Regions from separate parts of the Sporosarcina jeotgali genome, predicted to be linked through region 1. Evidence: predicted binding sites of a transcription regulator. Region 1 holds the regulator's gene; the other holds the start of a gene.
The links. Region 1 encodes LexA, which represses DNA repair genes until DNA is damaged. Its sites were predicted from a motif close to CGAACATATGTTCG; they were not measured.

Region 1 (12,424 bases):
AGCAGCACCCATTGCGAATTCACGCACACCAAACCAGATATTGCGGCCATCAAAGCTGCCAGGAAGAAAATCTCCTGCTCCTTTGATGGCAGTTTTATTGGATCCGGCCAAGTCTGCACTGCCGCCAAAGAATGATGGAAGAGCTTTCGCGATCGCATTTATTGCATCTCCAGAAGCTGAACGTGTCGCAACAGACTTACCTGCTTCATAAACAGGCAACTGCGCTTCAACTGCAGCTTTATCAGTTCCATCAATTGCATTTTTCAATTGGGCAGCAAGCTCCCCATTTTCTTTTTCGTAGGCAGCGAATAATTTGTCCCACTCGGATTCACTGTCTGCGCCAAGTTTTTGTATAGACGTTTTAAAGTGGTCATAAACTTCTTCAGGGACGTGGAAGTCCTCTTCAAAAGTCCACTTGTAAGCTTCTTTTGTAAGTTTCATCTCATCTTCACCAAGCGGTGCTCCATGAGCATCTGATTTACCTGATTTGTTAGGTGAGCCATATCCAATAACAGTTTTCACTTCAATTATTGTCGGACCGCCCGTATTTTGTTTCGCTTGTTCAATTGCTTGAGACAAGCGCGCTGTGTCATTGCCGTCACCAACATGAATGTAATTCCATCCATATGATTCAAATCGATTTTGAATTTTTTCTGTGAAAGACATATCTAATTCCCCATCTAGGGAGATGTCGTTACTATCGTAGAGAACAATCAGCTTATCCAATTCAAGATGTCCAGCGAGTGAAATCGCCTCAGCCGCCACACCTTCCATTAAGTCTCCGTCACCACACAGCGCATAAGTGTAATGATCCACAACATCAAAACCTGGCTTATTGTAAGTAGCAGCAAGATGCTTTTCAGCCATAGCCATTCCAACAGCCATTCCAATACCTTGTCCTAACGGTCCTGTGGTCGCTTCGACTCCAGCTGTATGGCCATATTCAGGGTGACCCGGTGTTTTAGATCCCCACTGACGGAAATTCTTCAGTTCGTCCATTGGCAAATCATATCCGCTTAAATGGAGCATGCTGTATAGAAGCATTGAGCCATGACCTGCCGACAAAACAAAGCGATCCCGGTTAAACCAAGATGGGTTTGACGGATTATGATGCATGTGCTGGGTCCATAGTACATACGCCATTGGCGCAGCACCCATAGGAAGGCCAGGGTGGCCAGAATTTGCTTTTTCGATAGCGTCGATCGATAACGTCCGGATCGTATTAATCGCCAGTTGATCAGTAGTGTTAGTCATCGGTAATTACACCCTTTCACAATCTCTTATTTTAACTAGATTCCTCATCCATTGTAATGAAAAAACCGCAGGAATACAAACTGCGGTCAGATGATATGCGGATACTTAATTTAAAAACTTCTTGTTTTGAGCATCTTTTACTTTTTCAGGTGTTACGTCATTTCCATCAGGGTCCAGCACTTTAACATTTTCGATGGTATCTCTCATTGTTGAACGGAAAGTTTTCAAATACTCACTGCGCAATTGAGATTGCTCTTTCGCTTCTTCAATGGAAAGACCCGATGTTTTTGCCTTTTTTGCAAGCTCATTAATACGGTTTATCTTATTTTCTTCCAGCATAACGTTCCCTCCAGTTCACATTCATTATTTAGAACGTAAACAAAAACGGCCAGAAGTGCAACCAATTAGCCTTCCTGCTCTGCAACAAATTCCTGATATCGTCTATGGACCGTTGCCTTGCTCACCTGATGACCTAGTCCTTTAAGTACAGAAGTGATTTCTTCAAAAGTCAGTCCCTTATCGCGCAAAGAAACAATTTCAAGTACGGGTGCATCTATTCGTTCCCTGCCTTCCGCATTACCTTGGTTTCGTAAATTGTGTTCTGGTCTGTACCCTGCCTCTACAGCTCGTTTCATTCCTCTTCGTATCTTTGCATTATGTAATTTCCGCTGATATTCTTCTACTATTGCAAGTATTTCAAGAAGCATGGAGTCCATTTCATTCAATTCTAATGGGCCGCTGTCATGATTCGTAAAAACAGAAGTATTTGTTTTTGCGAGCAGGTGTAAAACTGCGACACGGGCATTCCCTCTGCCAAGACGTGTTTCATCTTGGATTAAAACAGCATCAATGGAATCCTCTTTAATATAATCAAGAAGATCCAATAGGCCTTCCCGATCCAATTCATATCCACTGTGTTTGTCAGTGAATGATTCAGCCACGCTGAAATCCAATCTTTTTGCCAGCGCTGTCAGTTCTTCATGCTGACGTGTTAATGATAACTCCTGAGTATCTTTTTCAGTACTTACTCTGCAGTACAAAACGCAACTACCCCGATTCCCCATTATTCTCCCTCCTCTGCAAGGACGAGTCGAGTATCGTCAACCTCCGGCCCAAAATGTGCAGGCAACTTGAGATCTTCACCTGCAATAATAGCAGAGTCAGATAAATTATTCAGTGTCGCCACTTCTCGTATCCACCGGTCTGCAGGCACATCACCTGCATAGCGCTCCGCTAGCTGATAAAGCGTATCTCCTTCGACGACTGTTACTTCAATAATGTCTTGAGGAACTGAAAATTTAAGAATAAGGACGAAAGTTAAAATTGCAAATAAGGTAAAGGCTGCTATGATATTTTTGTTTTTTCGGATGATTGTCATGGATGATTTCCCCTTTCAGAATGTACGTTCGCTTCTATGCTTTTATTATATGCGAACAAAGGTTTGTGTGTCAACACTAAAAATTAGAACCTTTGTTTGCTATGCGTACGAACACATGTTATACTATTTTCATAGAAACACTTCGCAGAGCGACGTCTCCTGCAAAAAAAGTGAAGAGGTGAACATATTGAAAAAGATCTCCAAAAGACAGGAAGACATCCTGACTTTCATTAAAGATGAAGTGCAAAAAAAGGGATACCCGCCTTCCGTACGGGAAATTGGTGAAGCTGTCGGACTTGCTTCCAGCTCAACTGTCCATGGCCATCTCGCGCGACTTGAAAGTAAAGGACTAATTAGACGCGACCCAACTAAACCCCGTGCCATTGAGATTTTGGATCAAGATGGAATGGACGAGTTAAAAACAGGCGTCGTTCACGTTCCTTTAGTCGGAAAAGTTACAGCTGGAATTCCGATTACTGCAATTGAAAATATCGAAGAGTACTTCCCCATTCCGGATACGTTCGGGACTTCGGAGGACAACTTATACATGCTGGAAATCGTAGGAGATAGTATGATTGAAGCTGGTATTTTAAATGGAGACCGCGTCGTTGTGAAGCAGCAGCATACTGCCAGTAATGGTGAAATTGTAGTAGCGATGACTGAGGAAGATGAGGCAACCGTGAAACGTTTCTTCAAAGAAAAAGATTACTTCCGTTTGCAGCCCGAGAACTCATCAATGGATCCTATTATTATTGAGAATGTATCGATTCTCGGCAAAGTGGTCGGTGTTTATCGCACGATTCATTAATTTTATAGATAAAAACTGCGTATTCCTCATTCACTTTGAGGGATACGCAGTTTTTTTAGTGGGGGATTTTTTGCATGCGGGTATGGGCACTTTCTATAGGCTATGGTCATTTTCGCAAGTTTATGAGCGCTTTCCCTGGGTTATGAGCGCTTTCCTCGGTTTATGATCACTTCCACAGGGCTATGAGCGCTTTCCGCGGGTTATGATCACTTTCACAGGGTTATGAGCGCTTTCCTCGGGTTATGATAACTTTCACAAGGTTATGAGCGCTTTCCGCGACTTATGATCATTTTCACAGGGTTATGAGCGCTTTCCTCGGTTTATGATCACTTTCACAGGGTTATGAGCGCTTTTCCACGGGTTATGATCACTTTTACAGGGTTATGAGCGCTTTCCGCAGTTTATGATCACTTCCACCTTATGATTTGATTAATTCAAGTTCGATTAGTCGCTCAACAGACGATAGGATGGCGACTTTTACGTGTTCGTACGTGAGGCCGCCTTGGATGTACGCTGTATACGGCGGACGAATAGGGCCGTCCGCTGTCAACTCGATGCTGGAGCCTTGGATGAAGGTTCCAGCGGCCATAATGACATCATCTGCATAGCCTGGCATGTACGATGGCACAGGACTCACGTGTGCATCGATTGGTGAGTTGGCTTGGATCATTTGGCAGAATGCGACCATTTGCTCGGCATTTTGGAATGATACCGATTGAATCAGATCCGTTCGGGCTGCAGAATAATGAGGGGCTGTCACTAGCCCATAGGATTCAAGCATGCCTGCCGTAAATTGTGCGCCCTTTACGGCTTGACTTACAGTGTGCGGAGCTAGGAAAAATCCTTGGTACATTTCTCGTAACGTATCCAGTGATGCTCCTGCTTCTGCGCCTAAGCCAGGTGAAGTCATGCGGTATCCGCATTTCTCAATCAATTCTTTTCTTCCTGCAATGTAGCCGCCTGTACGAGCAAGACCGCCACCCGGGTTTTTGATCAATGACCCCGCCATCAGATCTGCACCAACATCCGTCGGCTCCAGCTCTTCGACAAATTCACCATAACAATTATCAGTAAATATAATAATATCGGGATGATTTGCTTTTATCCGCTTCACCATGTCGCCAATCTCGGCAACTGTGAACGATGGGCGGTCCGCGTAGCCTCTGGAACGCTGAATGGCAATCATTTTAGTGTTGGGATTGATCTGACGTTCAACTTCTTCATAGTCAACAGTTCCATTTTCCAATAAATCAACATGATGGTAGCCGATATTGAAGTCCTGCAGCGAGCCTGTATCTTGATCTCCGCCGGATACGATTGACTCTAACGTATCATAGGGCTTCCCTGTTATATAAAGCAGTTCATCTCCGGGCCGCAATATCCCGAAAAGGCTAATCGCAATCGCATGTGTGCCCGAAATGATTTGACCGCGCACTAGACTTGCTTCCGCTCCAAAAACATCGGCATATAATTGCTCAAGCACTTCTCTGCCTGCATCATCATATCCATATCCAGTGGATCCGGTTAAATGAAAGTCACTCACACGATTCTTTCTGAACGCTGCCAATACTTTCTTTTGATTGAGGAAAGCGATGCGTTCGGCAGCTTTTGCATAAGGTTGTAGTTCGTTTTCAACTTTTTCTGCACGATTTAAGATTTCATCGTTCAATTGCTGTATACTCATTCAGGATGCTCCATTCTGTACCATAGGTTTACTGCCCATTTTAACAGGTAGAACGCTTTCGGTAAACGGATTCTCATCCTGACAATTTTAAAACGTATTGAACGGAGGAACTTTGAAGTGACATGGGATGTATTTAGTCTGATTGGTACAGCCGCATTTGCAATTTCGGGTGCGATTGTTGCGATGGAAGAGGACTTTGATATGTTTGGAGTCTATATATTAGGAATGGTCACTGCGTTTGGCGGAGGCGCCGTACGGAACGTTTTTATAGGAGTTCCCGTTTCAGTCTTATGGGGACAAGAGCTGTTTTTCACAGTTGCGTCAGTACTTATAGCAGTCATCTTTTTCTTTTCCGGATACTTGCTGAAAACGTGGAATAGGTGGGGATCTTACTTTGATGCGGTTGGGTTAGCTGCCTTTGCCATTCAAGGCGCCTTAATGGCCGTTGAGATGGAAATGTCTCTGTTCGCTGTAGTGGCGGCAGCGGTGTTGACAGGTGCCGGCGGAGGAGTCATCCGTGACTTGCTTGCCGGACGTCAGCCTTTGGTTTTTAAAAGTGATATCTATGCAGTATGGGCCGCACTTGCTGGTTTAATTGTTGGATTCGATACGTATATACACGATGCTGCACTTTATATATTGCTCATTGCTACAGCCGCGTTACGCATGTTATCCATTAAGTTTCACTGGCAGCTGCCGCAGCGCTCTTTATTGCCAAAATAAAAAAGGCCAGTCATGGCCTTTTTTTATTGTTCATCTTTCAATATAACCGGTTTTGCAGGAACATAAGTAGAGATTGCATGCTTATAAATCAGCTGCTGCTTGCCGTCTGATTCTAGAAGAACTGTATAGTTATCATACGACTTGATCAACCCTTTAAGCTGAAAACCATTTGTTAAAAATACAGTTACAAACGTGTTATTCTTCCTGAGTGAATTCAGAAACGTATCTTGCATATTGGCATTTGCCATCTAATTACCCCCCACAGTTCATATTCGCAATTAATGCCTGCTTTTTGTATTCGCGATATGCAGGTTAAATCCCTTTACTTCGTCACATATTTTCTCAACCAGCAGCGTTTTCTCTGTTGTTGCATCATACCAATTGACTTCCAGCTTGTTGCGGAAGTACGTCATCTGCCGTTTTGCATAGTGGCGAGTATTCTTTTTAATTAGATCGACTGCTTCATCTACTGATAAATTACCATCAATTGCTTGATACAGCTCTTTGTATCCGATTGCTTGAACTGACTGGACGTCCCTTATGTTTTGCTCCCATAATCCTTGGACTTCATTCAGTAATCCTTTTTCCATCATCAAATCGACACGTCTGTCAATTCTCTCGTAAAGGAGCTCCCTAGGCAGCTCAAGGCCTATAATAGAAGACCGGTACATCGGTGTTGCGCCTTGGTCCGCTTCATGATTCGCTTTTGTCTCCCCGCTCACTTCTAGAATCTCTAAGGCTCTAACGAGTCGTCTATGATTATTCGGATGAATCTTTTCAGCACTTACCGGGTCTTGCTGAAGAAGTCGCTCGTATAATACAGAAGCCCCTGACGCTTCAAGTTCACTTTCCAGACGGCTTCGCACTTCCAAATCAGCTGCTGCTTCCGTGAATCGGTAGTCAAAAAGAACAGACTGCATATACAGCCCTGTGCCGCCTGCCAAGATCGGGAATTTTCCACGGGATTGTATTTCTGAAATCTTATCCCGAACAATTTGCTGGTATTCTGCTGCTGAAAACGATTCACTGGGAGATTTGATATCGAATAAGTGGTGGGGAATGCCTTCCATTTCGTCTTTTGTAATTTTGGCGGTCCCAATATCGAGACCGCGGTAAACTTGCATAGCATCTCCATTGATCACTTCGCCGTTTAGGCAATGGGCAAGACCAACAGCCAGGGCAGTCTTCCCTGAAGCTGTTGGACCAGCAATTGCTATCACTTCTGATGGTTGATTCATAAATTATTCACCCACTGTTTCATCATCGTCAGCACAGAGTCTCTCGAAGTCCCTTGTAAGGATTCATGTCTAACACCTTCAAATAGATGGACCCGTACATTTTCAACACCCGCATCCTGATACATTCCCGCTGCTTCAAAAATCCCGCTTCCCATGTTCCCTACAGGATCTTCTGTCCCTGCAAATAAAAGGACAGGCAATTTCTTAGGAACCGATTCGTATGCGGATGTCGAACTGATTAATTTCAAGCCGTCAAATAAGACATGGAAGAAATGATTCGTTGAAACCGCTCCTGAAAGAGGATCCTCAATATAATCATGCACAGTTTGCCGATCTGTAGAAAGCCAATCGAACTTCGTCTCTGGATTTTCGACAGTTCTGTTGTATCCGCCAAAACCAATCCTATCAAGTACTTCACTTGGTGCATGCGAACCGTCTTTAATGGATAAAACAGAGGCTAGAATACTGCCTCCAACTCTTGTCATACCTGGTTTCCCAGCAGTTCCGGAACAAATAAGGGCATCTATTTCTTTTCCGTATCTCTGAGAAAAACGACGGACAATAAACGATCCCATACTGTGTCCAAACAAAATCCGCGGCTGGTTAGAGTCATCTGCACTAAATGCATTCATTACTTCCCGCACATCTTCAACGAGTCTATCAAATGTGATCCCTTCGCCAAAGTCCCCTAGCTGCTTTTGGTCAAGCGCCCGTTGTCCATGTCCGCGCTGGTTATATCCAGTGACTAAGTAGCCAGCTTGAGAAAGATCATTCATGACCGCTTCGTACCGCCCAATATGCTCTGCCATGCCATGAACAAGATGGATTTGTCCGCGCGGAGCTCCAGAAGGTTCCATGACATAGGCATCAAGAATTACTCCATCAGACATTTTGAGTTCCTGTTGTTTCATTACATTCCCTCCTCTTTTACATCACTCTCTTGAACATTTTTTCAAGTTCATACGTTGTGAAGTGGATTAACACAGGTCGTCCATGCGGACATGTATATGGATTTTCTGCATTTCCTAAATCAGTTAACAATCGATTCATATCTTCCATTGTTAAGTAATGATTCGCTTTGATAGATTTCTTGCAGCTCATCATAATTGCTGAGTCCTCGCGCAGTTTAGCAATGTTCACTTGACGGGTGTGCAATACTTGTTCAATCATTTCTTCAATAATCGAAGAAGCTTCTGCAGCAGGGAACCATGAAGGATACTCTTTTACTGTGTACGACGAAGGACCGAATTGCTCAAGGTAAATACCGACTTCTTCTAACGCATCGAGTCTCTCTTCAATCTTCAGCTGTTCATCTGCTGAATAATGGAAGATTAAAGGCATTAACAGCATTTGTCGTTCATCATGATCCACTTCTGCGATTTTCGTCCTGAAATACTCATATTTAATGCGCTCTTGAGCCGCATGCTGGTCGATCATATAAAAGCCATCCTCATTTTGTGCAACGATATAAGTTCCATGGACTTGTCCTACTGGCAACAATGTTGGGAATGACGCTTTTTGTTCAGATTGGACTTCTTCTTCCTGAGGTGTAATTGCTGGCCATTCAACGTCTGGCTTAGACGTTTCATTTGTCTCCACAGGTTCTGCTGTAACATCTGAAGTGATCGTCATGTCTTCATTTGGCGGAACTTCTTCAACCGTCCAAGAAGGCTTTTGCCGGGGAGGATAATCGCTTGTCGTTTGAAAATCTTGAACTGGCTTCACACTGCGTTCTGGATGTTTCCAGAATGATTCCTGCACACTAGGGGTGCTTGGCTTTTTCTTCTCCTTCATGATTGCATCAGGAACAATGATTGCTTTCTTTACTGCCGCATGCACCCCTTCGCGGACGGCTGCAAGCAATTCCCCTTCTTTACTCACTTTAATATATTGCTTTGAAGGATGGACGTTGACATCTGTTAAGTATGGATCTGCCTCTGCTTGCAGAACAATGATTGGAAACCGGCCGATCGGTAAATACGTGTGCATCGCTTCTAAAACAGCTTTGTTGACGGGATAGCTTTTCACCCATCTGCCGTTAATGAGCACTGTCATATAGTTTTTAGATGCCCGGGTCATTTCAGGCAAGGTCACATATCCGCACACTTTGTAATCTGCGTTTTCAGCTTGAAAAGGGATCATTTTTTTGGCAACTGCGATTCCATACACGTCAGATAATACGCGAAGCAAATCGCCTGAACCTGATGTTTTGAGCAGCACTTGCTGGCCGTGAGCTAACCGAAATGCAATTGCAGGATGGCTGATTGCGAGCCGATTGACTAAGTCGATTGTATGACCTATTTCAGTTTGGATCGTCTTCATATATTTCAAGCGGGCTGGTGTGTTAAAAAAAACTTGTGAGACAGTAATATCCGTTCCTTGCCGAAGTGCTGCTGCACGGTGAGTAATCACCTTTCCGCCTTCAATATCTACTTCTGTGCCGCTGATTCCGTCAGACGTCCAGAGGTGCACTTTAGATACTGCTGCAATACTTGCTAATGCTTCACCTCTGAAACCCAGTGTGCGAATTCTAAACAAATCATGCTCATTGACGATCTTACTTGTCGCATGACGCTCAAATGCACGCATAGCGTCTGTCGTCGTCATTCCATTGCCATTGTCTGTTATCCGAATACTTGTTAACCCTGCTTCTTCGAGTGTAATTTCAATCGACGTACTTCCAGCATCGATTGAATTTTCCACAAGCTCTTTCACGATGGATGCAGGTCGTTCTACAACTTCTCCAGCCGCAATTTTATTTGCTAATGGTTCGTCCATCACCTTAATGATATCCATCGTTTCGCTCCTTTCTTACTTCAGTTTTGCTTTTAGTTCAAATAATAATTGCAAGCCTTGCAACGGTGTAGTATTTGTTAAATCTATAGCTTTCAGATTCTCTAGAATTTCGATTTCTTCAGCTGGCTGTTCGGCAACTGGTTCTTCGGATTGTAAGTCAAAGAAACTAATTTGTTCACTAGAAGGAAGCAATTTCTTTTCTGAGGTTTTTTGATTTTCGAACCCTTCTAATAGTTCTCTCGCCCGCTGTAGTAATTCAGACGGTAAACCTGCAAGTTCTGCGACGTGAATTCCATAACTTTTATCAGCCGGTCCAGCCATCACTTTATGAAGAAATACAACCTTTCCTTCTTGTTCCATTGCCGCAACATGGACATTCATTAACCTGTCCAATTGCTCATCCAGCGCTGTCAATTCGTGATAGTGTGTTGAAAACAGCGTATTCGCACCGATTTCATCGTGAATATATTCCATCATCGCCTGCGCTAATGACATGCCGTCATATGTGGATGTCCCCCGTCCGATTTCATCAAATAACAATAAGCTTCGATCAGTAGCATGTGCAATTGCCTGCTGTGATTCCAGCATTTCCATCATGAACGTACTCTGACCTGATGCTAAGTCATCTGCTGCACCAATTCTAGTGAAAATTTGGTCTGTAATCGGCAGTGATGCAAACTCACACGGAACGTAACAGCCTATTTGGGCCATGATGACTGTTAATGCGACTTGGCGCATGTACGTACTTTTACCAGACATATTTGGACCTGTGATTAATAACATATTGGCATCGTTTGCTAACTTGCAGCTGTTCGGCACATAAAGTGAATGGTCCATCATTTTTTCGACGACAGGATGTCTCCCGTTTCGGATATCAAGAGCCTTATCTTCTGTGAATATCGGCTTCACATAATTTTGTGATTCTGAGATCTCAGCGAACGCAAGCAGAACGTCCAGTTCACTAAGCATGGATGCGAGCTGCTGAATATGTTCAATGCCTTGTTTCATCTGTTCCCGAACTTCAGCAAATAATGTGTACTCCAAATCCAAGCTTTCCGATTCTGCACTTAAAATGAGCTCTTCTTTTTCTTTCAGCTCAGGAGTAATATAACGTTCCGCGTTTGCCAATGTCTGTTTACGTTCATATCTTGTGAGATCTGCAAGATGCAAATTAGACTTCGTAATCTCGATAAAGTATCCGAAGATTCGATTGTAGCCGATTTTTAATCCTTTAATACCCGTTTTCTGACGCTCTTTCTGCTCTAGTTCTGCAAGCCACAGCTTTCCGTTTCTTGAAGCATCCCGATACGTATCCAATTTTTCATTGTATCCATCTTTAATGACGCCTCCTTCTTTTGCGGAAAGAGGCGGTGCTTCAGCAATAGACGTTTCTAATATTGCGCATTGGTCTCCGCAAGGGTCAATTCGCTTTGAAAACTCTACTAAATTCGGCTTACCAGATTCAGCAAGCTGCTGCTTTACATCAGGAATTGATCGGAGCGAATTTCGCAACTGCGCAAGATCGCGTGCACTTGCACTCCCCATTGAAATTCTTCCAGCCAATCGCTCCAAGTCATATACTTCACGCAAAGCTGTCTTTAAATCATCCCGTAAAAAATATGCATCTATCAATTCAGAAACCGTATTTAATCTATGTTCGATTTCTAAGCGATCAGCAAGCGGCTGACGAATCCATGTCTTTAATTTCCGTGCACCCATTGCGGTATTGGTTTCATCAAGCAACCAAAATAACGTTCCTTCTTTGCCGCCGGAACGGATGGATTGGACAAGCTCCAAATTCCGCATGGAGTTTGCGTCGATTGTCAATTTAGCTTCCCGAGCCAGAAAGTTAAATGGCTGCAAATGTTCTAAGCTGGTCTTCTGTGTTTGCTGCAAATATGCGACGAGCCGCTCACATGCACCCGCTGCCATTTCCGGAATCTCTTCAAATAGTTCTCTGCCATGAGGCTTATATAAATCCCGGTCACAAATGGATAACACAATGCCTTTATTGTGGCTAATATCACCAAGCATCAGCTGCATTTGTTCATCCACGACCGCTTCTTTCATTCCAAGGGATTCCACTGCAGCAGCAAGCGCACTCTCGTCTCCTTGAATATGTTCCACCGTGCCTTCTCCTGTAGCCAGATCCACATAAGCGAATGCACACAGATTTTCAGAAATCCGATCGAAGGACCCGATGAAGTGATTGGAATTGGAATCGATATTTTTACCTTCTGTAATTGTCCCGGGTGTGATGACTTTCACGACTTCACGTTTTACAATTCCTTTAACGTTTCTCGGGTCTTCTGTTTGTTCACAGATGGCCACTTTATACCCCTTGCCAACGAGTGTTTCTATGTAACCTTGAGCAGAATGGTATGGAACGCCACACATTGGAATTCTCCCAGATGCTCCGCCTTCACGGCTTGTCAATGTAATTTCAAGTATATGCGATGCTTCTGTCGCATCTGTAAAAAACATTTCATAAAAGTCACCTAATCTGAAAAAGAGAAAGGCATCTTCATATTGAGATTTTATTT
Region 2 (12,424 bases), 620 kb from region 1:
GGGAATAGTAAGGAATCCACTTTCAATGTCGAGCAGCAAAAAGGACAATTAATCATCGAGAAACAAAAGTAATAAATATCTTGCTAGTTGGTAATCGTGGGCAATTACTAAATAAGTGATCTCTCTATATCGCAATCGGGCCATTTAACGCAATTAGTGAAGGAGATTTAACTAATAAAATGAACAATATTTATATAACGGATATTGATGAAACCAATGAATGTATGGTTAGAAATATAAGAGTCAAACCGGGACAAGAGAAATATATTGAACCAGTAGAGGAATGTCTAGCCGAAGCCAAAGAAATTCAACAATGGCATCCAGTAGCTATATATAGTGAAGAAGATATTATTGGCTTTGCTATGTACGGTTCTTTCGGTCCAAATAAAGATACTTGGATTGATCGGATAATAATAGATGAAAAGTTTCAGGGTAAAGGATTAGGCAAAAAAGCCATGTTAAAGCTTATTGATATCGTCAGAAAAGAGTATGAAATAAAAGTGATATATTTGAGTATCGTTGAGGAGAATAAAGTAGCTTATCATTTATACAAAGATATTGGCTTTGTGTTTATGAATGAAAAAGATCCAAATGGAGAACTGATATTTAAATATACGATTCAATAATCAAGGGTGCGATTGATGCAATAATTAATCGTGCCCATACCAAAATCGGACCATTATTTAGCATGCAAATTGTTGCTTTGCGCTCCAGACGGAACGCTTTCCGAGGGGCGTGGCTTGAGCCTCCTCAGTCGCAAAAAAACGCTCCCTGCGGGGTCTCAAGGCGCACGCTGATCCCTTCGGAGTCGTCCATCTTCCGCTCCAAGCAACGGAGTGTAGTTATTATAAAGCATACATTCAAGAATCAGGCCATGATTAAGGAATTATACTTTTGATTCTGCTAGGGGTGTTTTTTTGGAGGAAATCAGATCATATAATAATTTGCAATACTTAACGAGCTCGTTAATTAAGTTAATTATCTTGGTAGCTGTTATCGCATTAATTGTGCTAGCCATTCGGAAATTATCAAAAAGGTCAAAAAGAATGGACGGAACTACAACAAGTATAATAATCGCTTTAGTGATTGTGGCAGGGATTTGGTTTGCTCTAGGTATTCTAGGAGTAAATGGATTCTATTTAGTTCCAAGGTTAATTGAATGGGCTACGATGTTTATTCTTCCGTGGGTGGCATTATATTGGCTAGTAAGACTTATTAAGGCTCTAGAAAAGAAGTGAAATTACTCCAGAATTGAGGGCGATTGCTTTACAAGTAAGCACGCCAATACCGTAATAGGGCCATTATCAAATGTTGCTTTGCGTTCCTGCGCACGCTTTCCTGAGGGCGTGGCTTGAGTCTCCTCGGTCGCAAAGGTCGCGACACTGCGGGGTCTCAAGACTCACGCTGATCCTACAGGAGTCGGCGCCTGCACTCCAAGCAACGAAGAGTACTACTAAAAAAGTATCTTAAACAATAGGGCCAGATTGATAAAGACCTACACCCAAAAAGGGGCGATGATATGACGCACAAAACTGCTAGTGAATGGTTGGGAAATCAAGGGTTATCTCATACTGAAATTGATTTTATTGAGACAATACTAACTTATACATCTACTGCTAAAATGCTTGGTAATAAATTGACAGAGATTAATCAAACAGTTCACAAGTCATTCCCTGATAAAAAAGTCGAAATTGATCCGAATTTAACATTTATGCAATTTGAAAGTTTACTACGTAAGAATGGAATATTTATTGATGTAAATGACCTGTTGAATAGATATAAAACACAAGGCCTTTGTTCGGAACTATGCAATCAATTATTATACAATCAGTTAAAAAAACAGTAAATCCAGTAACGGGCGCTTTAATCAAGCAATCGTATGCCGGAATCGGACCATTTTGTTAGGTAGCTACTGAGGAAATCAGTTGGGAGAGAATACTATGAAAAAGAGTATTGTTGCGGGTCTACTGGTATTAATTTTAGGTATTAGTTTTTATTTGTATCTAGAAAACAATAAAATAACGACTTTTGGCGAAGCTTTTAAAAATGGATTTGATCATAAATCCATTAATGAAATAACAGTTGAAGACCGTCAATTTCCTGATAAAGAATTCAATTTGACTGAGGCGCAGCTAATGAATATTGTCGATGAATCAAGTGAAATGAAGATTAGAAAGGTTAAGTCTACACCAATGATGAGTTATGAAGTCAAAATACTTTATGACGATAAGGGAATTGAGAAAACAACAGGATTCGTTCTAGGTTACAATAATGTTTTGCAAATGATTGATGGTCATTTTTATGAAATAACAAGTCCCAATACTTTGTCTGAAGAAATTAGAAAAGAACTAAATGGCATGAAATAAACACCACTGCTAACGGGGGCGATTACTTGATAAGTAAAAGCCCCAATACCGAAACAGGGCCATTTTATGGAGAAACGTATTGTCTCATTCATTATGTAAATAATTAGACAGAAAATGTGTTTGGAAAATTGGAGTGGGGAATTTGAAAAAAAGATTAGCAATTCATATGTCTTTGTTATTTGCGAGTCTAATCTTTGGTGTAATTACCAAGTACTTAGATTCCGTTCCTTACTTTGGTGATGTATTTACCAGATTGGGCATTTGGGTATTTATCGGGACATTAATAGCGGCATATAGTAAAACTCCAATTCGAGCGGGCATTCATACAATGATTTTCTTTCTAGGAATGTTTAGTGGTTATTACGTATACTCTGCGATGTTGTTTGGTGTTTTTTCGACAAGTTATATTTTATACTGGGGCCTTATAGCCTTAGCTTCCCCTTTTTTAGCGGCTATTGTATGGTTCGCTAAAAATAACAGTCGCTCAGCTTTTATTTTACCTGCATTTCCCATGGGATTGATGTTAAGTCTTTCAGTGGGGATGGGAATATTCTATGTGTATCTGAATTATATTACAGAACTAATTATGTATTGCGTTTTATGTATAATTTTTTATAAAGAGCCGAAGCAGATGATTTTGATAATATTTTTTTCTGTTTTACTGACTTTTATTATTAAACAATCACCATTGTCATGGTACACCGCGTTTTAATTGTTATTGATGAATTAGGGTATCACTTCAAACGATCCAAATTATTCAAGATATGAAGTATCTTAAAATAAATAAGGGGGAACACATGAAATATGCCGGTCAATACTTAATAGCCTCAATGCTTTTAGCTTTTTCAACGTTTATAGCATGGTATGAAGGGAGTGCAATTAGGGAAGTCCCGTGGGAGTGGAAGCACACTGCATTATTTTCAAAAGTATTTAATGGACAGATTACAAATAACTCCGATATATCACAATTAGACTATTTTATCTATGCAGCAAAATTTCATCCTGTGTATCCTATATTAATTCTATTTAGCTTATCTTATATCGCAACTTTAAGCGGTTACTTATTACTTAAAAATAACATCAAAAGATTAACAGTCTTTCTTTCTGCAATTAGTATAATCCAAGTTTTATTAGGTTTAACAATATATAGTTCACCAACAGTAGGAGGGAAATATTTCATCTTTGCTTTTCTTTTTAATGGGTTAATCAATCTATCTCTTGCTATTGTGTTCTTTTTAAGGATGCTAAAAGGTACTAAGAATAAAGGGAATTTTATATTTTTTACCTAACAAGGCTTAATCGGATAGCTTTGGGCCGATTGTGGAAAATTGTGTTTTAATTTGAAACTTCCACCAATAAATATCGTCAAATTTATGTATGGAAAATTGTTGTAGAATTCGTAACCTTTGAAAGGGCGGGACTAGAAATGATTAAAAAAGCTATAATTTCAGGAGTATTATTCAGTTCGATTTTTTTAGTTGGGTGTAATGGAGAGCCCGAAGTGGTAGTACTAGAGGATTCAGAAAACGAGGAAAATGATGCGGATTTATCATCAGAATTGAATTTAGTTTCAGAGTTGAAAAGTGAAGTAATAACATCTATTACAGAGCAAACGGAACTGGATAAAGAATCAATAGCAATAATGGTGGATGGTAATGTTAAAGATATGACTGTATCAGTAAGTTACCCGAAGGATGTAAAAGTAGATGAAACAATGATTCAACAAGCAGTGGAGGATTCTATAAAGAAAGTTTCCGAAGCAGAAAACGCAACAATTAGCGAAGAAGATATAACAATAAAAATCGAGAAGTATTAATAGGAAACTTAAGAAATCGGGGGCGTTTGCGGGATAAAAGTTGTTCAAGAATCGGGCCATTTTGAAGCACACCAAAGAAAATTTAAGGAGTGGTGAAATGGGTAGAGATAATGAAACTCCTGAAGAAAGACGTGAAAGATTAAGGCAGAAGGAATTAAAGCATCCCGCAAGCAGTATTCACGGAAGCGTACTTTCGGATTTAGTAGGTGGCTTAGGTTGGAAAGGCACTGGACTTATGATTCTTTTATTGATAATTGGATTTATAATATACGCCACCTTCTTTCGTTAAACGGGGGCGATTTTTGGTAATACACCCTTAGTTGATTGGAGTGCAAGCCGTCGACTCCGAGAGGATTAGCGTGCGCTTGAGACCCTGGACGGAGCGAAGCGAAGGAAGCGGCTCAAGCCACGCCCTCCGGAAAGCGTACGGTTGGAATGCAAATCAACGTGCTTAACATTATTTCAGATATGGGTGCGATTGCTGCCTAAGTAATCGCGCTAATAACGCAAACGGGCCAGTTAAAAATATGTAGAGGAGTAATTAAATTGAAAAAGTATTATGCCTTTCACTCTTTAATCGTTGTAATTTTCATTATCGTACTGCTTTACAGTCTCATGAATAAAATGTTTATTCCCGTTTTAATTACAGCAATAATCGGGATATTTTTGATGCTTTTAAATCACAAGAAAAATCATCCTCACAGCAAATCTGGATATGCTAGAATGAGCAAAAATTGATAAAAGAACTCTTAATACTTTTCATAAACGGATGCAATTCTGGAACAAGGATTTACGCCTGAAAAACAATTGAGCGAGAAAAGAGCAGAAGAGGTGAAATGATTTTGTTAAGAAGATATTTAAGTATCATTTCATTGTCATTGTTTTCTTTATTTATTATTTTTGCCTTTATTGCACCAATTGTAGTGAATGGAACTTCAGAAATTGGAGATGTTGTGGTTATTTCATTAATAATAACTTCATTCCTAACTGCACTTTTTAGCCGAAAAGGTAAGTTAAGGATCTTTGCTTTAATTGTTTCTTCGATTCCGGTACTTTTTCTGCTAGGCTTGGTTTTACTCCCGATAATATATTTCTTAGAACAATAATCAAGAGCTTTAACCATGCAACATTGTCCTAGAATAGACCCATTATATTATGCCGGAAAAGGAGTGTTGGTATTGCGAAAATGTCAAAATTGTAATATGCCTTTCAGCTGGAGTAAAGTTTACAAAGCATTTTTAGGCTGGGTCTACAAACCAGTTACATGTGATAATTGCGGTGCAGAACATAAATTGACTTTTGAAGGCAGGTTGCTTTTTGTATCGCTTACTGGCTTGCCAATGCTTCTTTTTGTCATTTTCTTTTCACCTTTCACTAACCATTTGGCTACGCTGGGTGCAGGACTCGCCATACTGAGTATTGGCTCTTTGTTCGTACCGTATTTTGTTAAATTCAAAGTTGCTTGAACGAGTTGTATTTACTGATGACGGCAATTCTCTAAAGATACTTTTTTTAACAATCCTGGACGTTTATTAGTTCCTGCACACTTAGTTGATTGGAGTGCAAGCGTAGGATTATCGTGAGCCTTGAGCCCCTCGTGTTAAAGCTGCCTTAATTTCTTGTGAAGTTCTCAGAAATACGTCCAATCCACGACCTTCTGAAACCATACGCTGTAACGTACATCAACGTGCTTAGCTCTACTCCAGATATAGACTATACTGGGATCATGCAAATTAGCTGGAGGTAATCAGATTAACGAATATATCAAAAAGAAGTACTTAAGGGAGAGAAATGGAATTGAAGAAGTTTCAAATAGCAGTAGATGGCCATACATTTCATGGGTGTGAACTTGGTGATAACAGCCGTCCTTCACTTGTTTGTCTGCACGGAATGACAGGTGATTTAAATAGTTTTTCTGGGCTCAATGAATACTTAATAAATGATTTTCATCTTATTCTAATAGATAACCCGGGACACGGGGAAACTGAGTCGCTTCATCGGGCTGAGGACTATATGTTTTCCTCTTTAGCAAAAAGGATGTATCAAGTGATACAGCAGATTACGAATCAACCTTTTTACATGATGGGGCATTCATGGGGGGCAGACATTTGCCTGCATGCAGCAAAAATGTATCCCGATAAGGTTAGTGGCGTTATTTTATTAGACGGAGGATTTGCTTTTCCTGAGCATGTTGACGGACTGACAGAGGAAACAGCCTTGATTGATTGGAAAGAATACGTGGAGTCCAGTATTTATGGATCTTGGGATGAAGTGGTCAAAGAATACCAAAGTTACACAACAAAGCAATGGAATACCAATCTCGATCCCTTAATAGCCTCCAGTTTTAAAAAAGTTAACGATACCTATGTATTTAAGGCTGACGTCTTCAGTATCTTAGCGATTATTAAGGCATTCTATAAAGAGCCTTGTTCGACTGCTTTTAATAGCATTCAGTGTCCTGTTTTATTACTTCATGCCGCAATTGAACCTGCAGATTCAGCTCGCAAAATAGGAGTACAGGAAATTAAAAAAGGCGTTGACGTATTAAAGGTAATTGGAATAGAAAATACTCAGCACCATCTTCATTGGGACAATCCGGAAGAAGTAAGCGTCCAATAAAGAACACCTGGTTTCTTAGAAAACAAAATGCCCTTCCGATTTTTTTTGGAAGGGCATTTTGTTCATTTTCTTTTCTGGATATAACAGTCCTTAGGAAGTTCTTTCGACCAAGGCATCAGATGATCGATTTGTAATTTGTCATTCATATCAAGCTGTGGAAGTTCTTCGAAAAGAAATTGCAGATAAAGAAATGGATTTAAGTTGTTCTCTTTGGCCGTCTCTACGAGACTATAAGCGATTGCGCTGGATTTCGCTCCAGTCGTCGAAACAGCGAACAGCCAATTCTTTCTTCCAATGACAAATGGTTTGATCGATCTTTCGGCACGATTGTTGTCGATTTCGATGCGCCCATCTTTCATAAAGGTCGTCAGTTTTTGCCATTGATTCAAGGAATACGTGATCGCACCGCCGGTTGCTGATTTGGGCGCAATGATTTCTTTCTGTTCCGTTAGCCAGACCAAATAAGCATCCAGCACAGGCTGACTGTCTTGTTGTCTAATTTTTAGGCGCTCTTCTGGATTTTTATCCTTGATCTTACGCTCAATCGCAAATAATTGATTACAGAAAGCAAGCCCCTTCTTCGCAATCGTCGAACGGTTCGAATCTGACGACGCACCTTTAGTTGCCTTGAGGGCTTCATCAAATTTCCGGCGTGCGTGCGCCCAACACCCCGAAAGTTCGACATTTTCCAGGGATTCATAACCCGCATACCCATCGACATGCAGATATCCCGTGAACCCGCTCAAGAACTTCTGTGGATTTTCTTTCGCGCGATTCGGACGGTAATCGAAGAGAACCATCGGTTTCTTTGAACTACCACTCGTGCGATAGAGCCACATGTAGGACTTGGATTGTGCCGACTTACCCGGCTCATCCAGTACTTGTACGCTGGTTTCATCAGCGTGAAGTAAGTCTTCCTGCATCAATTGCCGATGAAGGCACTCATAGACTGGAGTCAACCACCGTGTTGTGGCCGAGATCACCCAATTTGAGAGCGTCTGTCGATTCAACGGAATCCCCATGCGTTCCAGCTGCTTTTCTTGGCGATAAAGAGGCAGACCATCCGCAAACTTTTGGGTCATGATAAAGGCAATCGCTGAAGGAGAAGCCAATCCCTTCGGGATGACTGGATTCGGCATCTTTGCCTTCACGATCGGCGTCGTGATTGAATGGTTCTCGCAATGACGGCAACTGTAAATGTGCTGTATATGTTCGACGACCTTCACTTGTGCCGGTACAATCTTCAACTCTTGTCGAGTTTGAATACTCATTTCGTGGAGTTCGTGATCGCACGCCAAACAGACCTTCTCTTCGTCCAAAAGGTCATAATGAATGGTTTCAACCGGAAGATTCTTAAGTTTTTCTGCACGGTCGCCGACTTTTTTGCGTGCATAGCTAATCGTCTCCATTGTAGGTTCTGCCAACAAGACAGACGCAGAAACTTCAGCCTCGTTAAAGAGTGGAAGCGACAACTGATTGTCATCGGTCTTCTCACTCGATGAACCGAACCGTTTCTGCTGAGCCAGTTTAAACTGTTCTTCGTACCATTGCAGCTTCAATTCCAAGGTCTTCATCTTGTTCTCCAGCTGCGCGTTCTTTTTCTCAAGCTCTTCAATTGTGGGTGAGGTGTTTCCGTCCAGTGTTTTCATAGGTCTTAGAATAGCATAAATCTGCACGCTCTAATAGTATCTAAATAATTTTTTTCGCTGCCACAGAAGGATGCGCCTGGCGTTGGTTCAGTGGAAGACCATCAAGTAGCCAGTTCAACTGTCTGGATGTGATGGGAAGTGGTTGGCTAGAGCCAAAGTCTGGCCAATCAAACAATCCTTTTTCCAGCCGACGGTAATAGAGCCAAAAGCCATTGTGATCCCAAAATAAGATCTTGAGTTTGTCTTTCTTCCGATTACAGAACACAAAGAGCGCGTGAGAGAACGGGTCAAGTTCAAAAAGCTCTTGAACAATGACAGCCAGCCCATCGATTGATTTCCGAAGGTCAGTCGGTCCAGCAGCTAAATAGACCTGTTCGACTGTCCGCCCATTCATCATAGTTCTTCAAGTGTCCGAAGGACCCTGAGTAACAATTCGTCCTGGAAGCCACTCAATACTTCGATTTCTACATTTTTTATCTTTAGTGTAATAGAAGCACTTGAAGGTTCCTCGACCACGCAGGGAATCCAAGCAGTTTCTTGTGATTCGGCGGATACTGGCGACTGCTTCCGTAACCAGTATTTCATTGTGTAGATCTTAATTTCTTTCTTCTCGCACCACTCAATTAAGGATTCTCCACTTTGTCGATAGTCTTTTATTTGGTCTATCCAGTACAATTCTTTCTCTTTTCTTTTCAAAAAAACCCCTCCCAGAATTTAAATCTGGAAAGAGTATCTCATGCAAAACCTTCTATTAGTATGTGTTAGCTATTGGACGCTTACCGGAAGAAGTTGCTAATCAAATTCTCTTGTGGAAACAAGAAATCAATCACGAAGTGTATTAACTGCATATTTTCTCAGTTACGATGGTAAAAGAAGAGGCTGGGACATAACCAGTCAAATTGAAACAAAAAGCGAGTGTTCACCGATTTTTGGTGAACACTCGCTTTTTTTCTTGTATTCTTTCCATTTGTTGATGCGTGAATGTTGTTTATGGCCGTGTATTTCCTCAAATTCACGGCCATGAATGCGAAGCCCATTTCATTTTTCACCTTCTCATTTCCCCTCACAGAGAAACGAGTGAACGCCAAATTCGCCTTCAGAAATCCAAAAACTGGTTCTACGTCGATTTTCCGTTGACCGTAGAGTGAACCTGTTTTCTCTTCTGAAAGCTTCGCTCGAATGATTGTTTTATGCATTTCCCATTTTTCATTGATATATAATTTCCGGTTGTTGCCTTCATGCGCTTTCGTACAAAGGGAGCGCAATGGACAATCGGAACAATCATCACTTTCATATACTTTGTATTCGCGTGTGAATCCGTATTTGTCGGTACGTTTTGAAAAATAGCTAAATCCTAGCCTACGGCCATTCGGACAAGTGTAGGAATCTGCATCCTCATCATAAGCCCAATTCATTGTGTTGAACGGATCTTCTTTGTATTTCTTTGTCTTTTCTTTCCGATACTGATTGTAGGTGATTAATGGGGTACGCTTTCTGTTTTCAAGGATATCTCCATAGTTCTGTTCACTGCCATAACCAGCATCTGCGACGATGTACTCCGGCAGCTCGAAGTAGTCTTTCTCGATGAGATTAAGAAACGGGATGAGTGTTCGTGTATCTGTTGGGTTTGGGTAGATATCGTAAGCTAGCGCATACTGTCCTTCTGTTGCTACTTGTACATTGTAGCCTGCCTTGAGCTGACCATTCCTCATATGATCCTCCTTCATCCTCATGAAGGTGGCGTCATAATCCGTCTTGGAATAGCTGTTACGGTCTCCGAAAATTTCCATGTGAATCCGATATTTTTCTTTACGTTGTAAAAAATCCTGGAACTTTTTCCGATACTGTTTTGGTTCCTTACGTTGCGACCGGAGCTCTTTTCGAACTTCTGTATCTTCACTTTCTTCAATTTTTTCATCGTAGATCTGTACCGTATCTTCCAGCTTGTTGAGGATGTTGGACAGGTCGTTCGTGGTAAGTTCGTCCGAACTTTCTCGTTCGATTTCCGGAATGATGTTCTTTGCCAAAAGTTCCTCATACATCTGATTTGATTTTTCCATCAGGCTCGCACTGTATCTTTCAACGGCTTTGCGCCAAACAAACGTATACTTATTCGCATTCGCTTCGAGCTTCGTTCCGTCTATGAAGATGGCTTCTTCATCAATTTGCTTTTCTTCGACAAGTCGGCAGCGGAACTGCACAAAGCATTGACGTAGAAGTTCTTTCACTTCGGGGTGAACCCGAAAGCGATTAATCGTGCGATAAGTTGGTTCGTATCCCTGAGCTAGCCACATCATCCGGACACTATCTTTCAATAGCCCTTCAATCTTCCTACCGGAAAACACAGATTGTGTGTAAGCGCAGAGCAAAACCTTCATCATCATGCGTGGGTGATAGGCGGGACAGCCAGTTTCACGCAAAAAGCCTGTGAAGGCTTCTCCAGGGATCGACTCCACGAGCTCATTCACAGCGTAGGCAATATCATCTTTCTGTAACTTCATTTCCATATCGAGCGGCAAAATTAATTGATTCATGGTATACTTTTTAAACATAGGAAGACCTCCTTAAATGGTTTGTGGTGAATCTATTTTAACAGAGTGTCTTCCTATTTTCCTATCTAAAATTCCAAAAGAACGAATCCCCAGGTTAATTCCTTAGGATTCGTTCTTTTTTATTTTACTATATCAGTTGTTAGCAACTATTTTTAGACCATCAGAGTGTACCGGAGCAGAAAAAGGCCGACTCCTGTGGGATTTAGCGCGAATGTTGAGACCCCGCAGGAAGCGATAGCGTACGAGGAGGCTCAAGCGCGCCCCGCGGAAAGCGTGCCTTTTGGAGCGCAGGGGAACGGACTATATTTTAGTTTTGTCCCAGCCTCTATTTTTGTATCTAATTTTAACCCTAATTTTAACAGGTACAGAACGATTGATAGCTCTCCGGAATGTTTTCTAATCCCGATCTTTTGAGTATCCCCTGATAGAAAGGGGGGAATTCACATAGGCTATTGACAATAAATTTAAAAGAGATTATTATTTTAAATGGGAATGATTATCATTATCATTTTCAATGTGAGCAACGTTTGAAATAATAACAATTACAAAGGAGAATCACAAATTGAAAAAATTACTGCTTCCTTTCATTGTCATGTGTGTACTCATTATTAGTGCCTGTGGCAATAGCACAAAGAATCAGCCGGCAGGGGATTCAAATAAAAAGGACGAAAGTGAAACAATTACATATCAATCTGAGAATGGACCTATTGAAGTACCTGCTCACCCAAAAAGAGTAGTAGTGTTAACTGGTAATGCAGGCGACTTAATTTCTTTTGGCATCAATATCGTAGGGGTGGACGAATGGTCTAAAGGAAGCCCTCTATTTAAGGATCAACTAAAAGATGTTACAACTGTTTCAGATGAGGATTTAGAAAAAATTATTGAATTAAAACCGGATTTAATAATTAGAGACAGTGATAATAATAACTTGGATAGGATGAAAAAGATTGCCCCAACCGTTACCTATACATATAATAAAGTTGATTATTTGACGCAGCATTTAGAAATTGGTAAATTGGTAAACAAAGAAAAAGAAGCTCAAGACTGGATCGATGACTTCAAAAAACGTGCAATGACTGCAGGGAAAGAAATTAAAGCAAAAGTCGGCGAAAATTCAACTGTGACAGTAATGGAAAGTTACGATAAGGATATAGGGATTCTTGGAAATAGCTGGGGAAGAGGTACAGAGGTACTTTATCAAGCAATGGGGATGGAAATGCCTGAAAAAGTAAAAGAAATGACTAGTAAAGAAGGATACTACATGATTTCATCTGAAGTATTGCCTGACTATGTTGGAGACTACTTGGTTGTGAGTCAATACAATGACCAAGATAATTCCTATCAAGAGACAGAACTTTATAAAGAAATGCCGGCAGTGAAGAACGGCCATGTAATCGAAGTGGATGGAAGTGCATTTATGTT

Region 2: the regulator LexA is predicted to act here: its motif matches at 3,733-3,746, upstream of PGH26_RS08610 (topoisomerase).

Annotation. Positions count from the first base shown of each region.
Region 1 is NZ_CP116341.1:1,129,389-1,141,812, reverse strand. Features, by position in the region: gene tkt (transketolase) at 1-1,254, opposite strand, end outside; gene PGH26_RS05345 (DUF896 domain-containing protein) at 1,360-1,593, opposite strand; gene PGH26_RS05340 (YneB family resolvase-like protein) at 1,659-2,318, opposite strand; gene yneA (cell division suppressor protein YneA) at 2,318-2,632, opposite strand; gene lexA (transcriptional repressor LexA) at 2,820-3,440, shown strand; gene PGH26_RS05325 (methionine gamma-lyase family protein) at 3,859-5,124, opposite strand; gene PGH26_RS05320 (trimeric intracellular cation channel family protein) at 5,242-5,847, shown strand; gene hfq (RNA chaperone Hfq) at 5,871-6,095, opposite strand; gene miaA (tRNA (adenosine(37)-N6)-dimethylallyltransferase MiaA) at 6,126-7,085, opposite strand; gene PGH26_RS05305 (alpha/beta hydrolase) at 7,082-7,996, opposite strand; gene mutL (DNA mismatch repair endonuclease MutL) at 8,013-9,881, opposite strand; gene mutS (DNA mismatch repair protein MutS) at 9,897-12,424, opposite strand, start outside.
Region 2 is NZ_CP116341.1:1,744,699-1,757,122, reverse strand. Features, by position in the region: gene PGH26_RS08645 (hypothetical protein) at 1-72, shown strand, start outside; gene PGH26_RS08640 (GNAT family N-acetyltransferase) at 180-626, shown strand; gene PGH26_RS08635 (hypothetical protein) at 918-1,238, shown strand; gene PGH26_RS08630 (hypothetical protein) at 1,520-1,846, shown strand; gene PGH26_RS08625 (hypothetical protein) at 1,941-2,366, shown strand; gene PGH26_RS08620 (hypothetical protein) at 2,509-3,078, shown strand; gene PGH26_RS08615 (YjdJ family protein) at 3,164-3,655, shown strand; gene PGH26_RS08610 (topoisomerase) at 3,793-4,182, shown strand; gene PGH26_RS08605 (DUF6366 family protein) at 4,280-4,471, shown strand; gene PGH26_RS08600 (hypothetical protein) at 4,973-5,305, opposite strand; gene PGH26_RS08595 (TIGR04104 family putative zinc finger protein) at 5,361-5,648, shown strand; gene PGH26_RS08590 (alpha/beta fold hydrolase) at 5,980-6,801, shown strand; gene tnpC (IS66 family transposase) at 6,864-8,450, opposite strand; gene tnpB (IS66 family insertion sequence element accessory protein TnpB) at 8,491-8,844, opposite strand; gene tnpA (IS66 family insertion sequence element accessory protein TnpA) at 8,844-9,146, opposite strand; gene PGH26_RS08570 (IS1182 family transposase) at 9,305-11,002, opposite strand; gene PGH26_RS08565 (iron-hydroxamate ABC transporter substrate-binding protein) at 11,565-12,424, shown strand, end outside.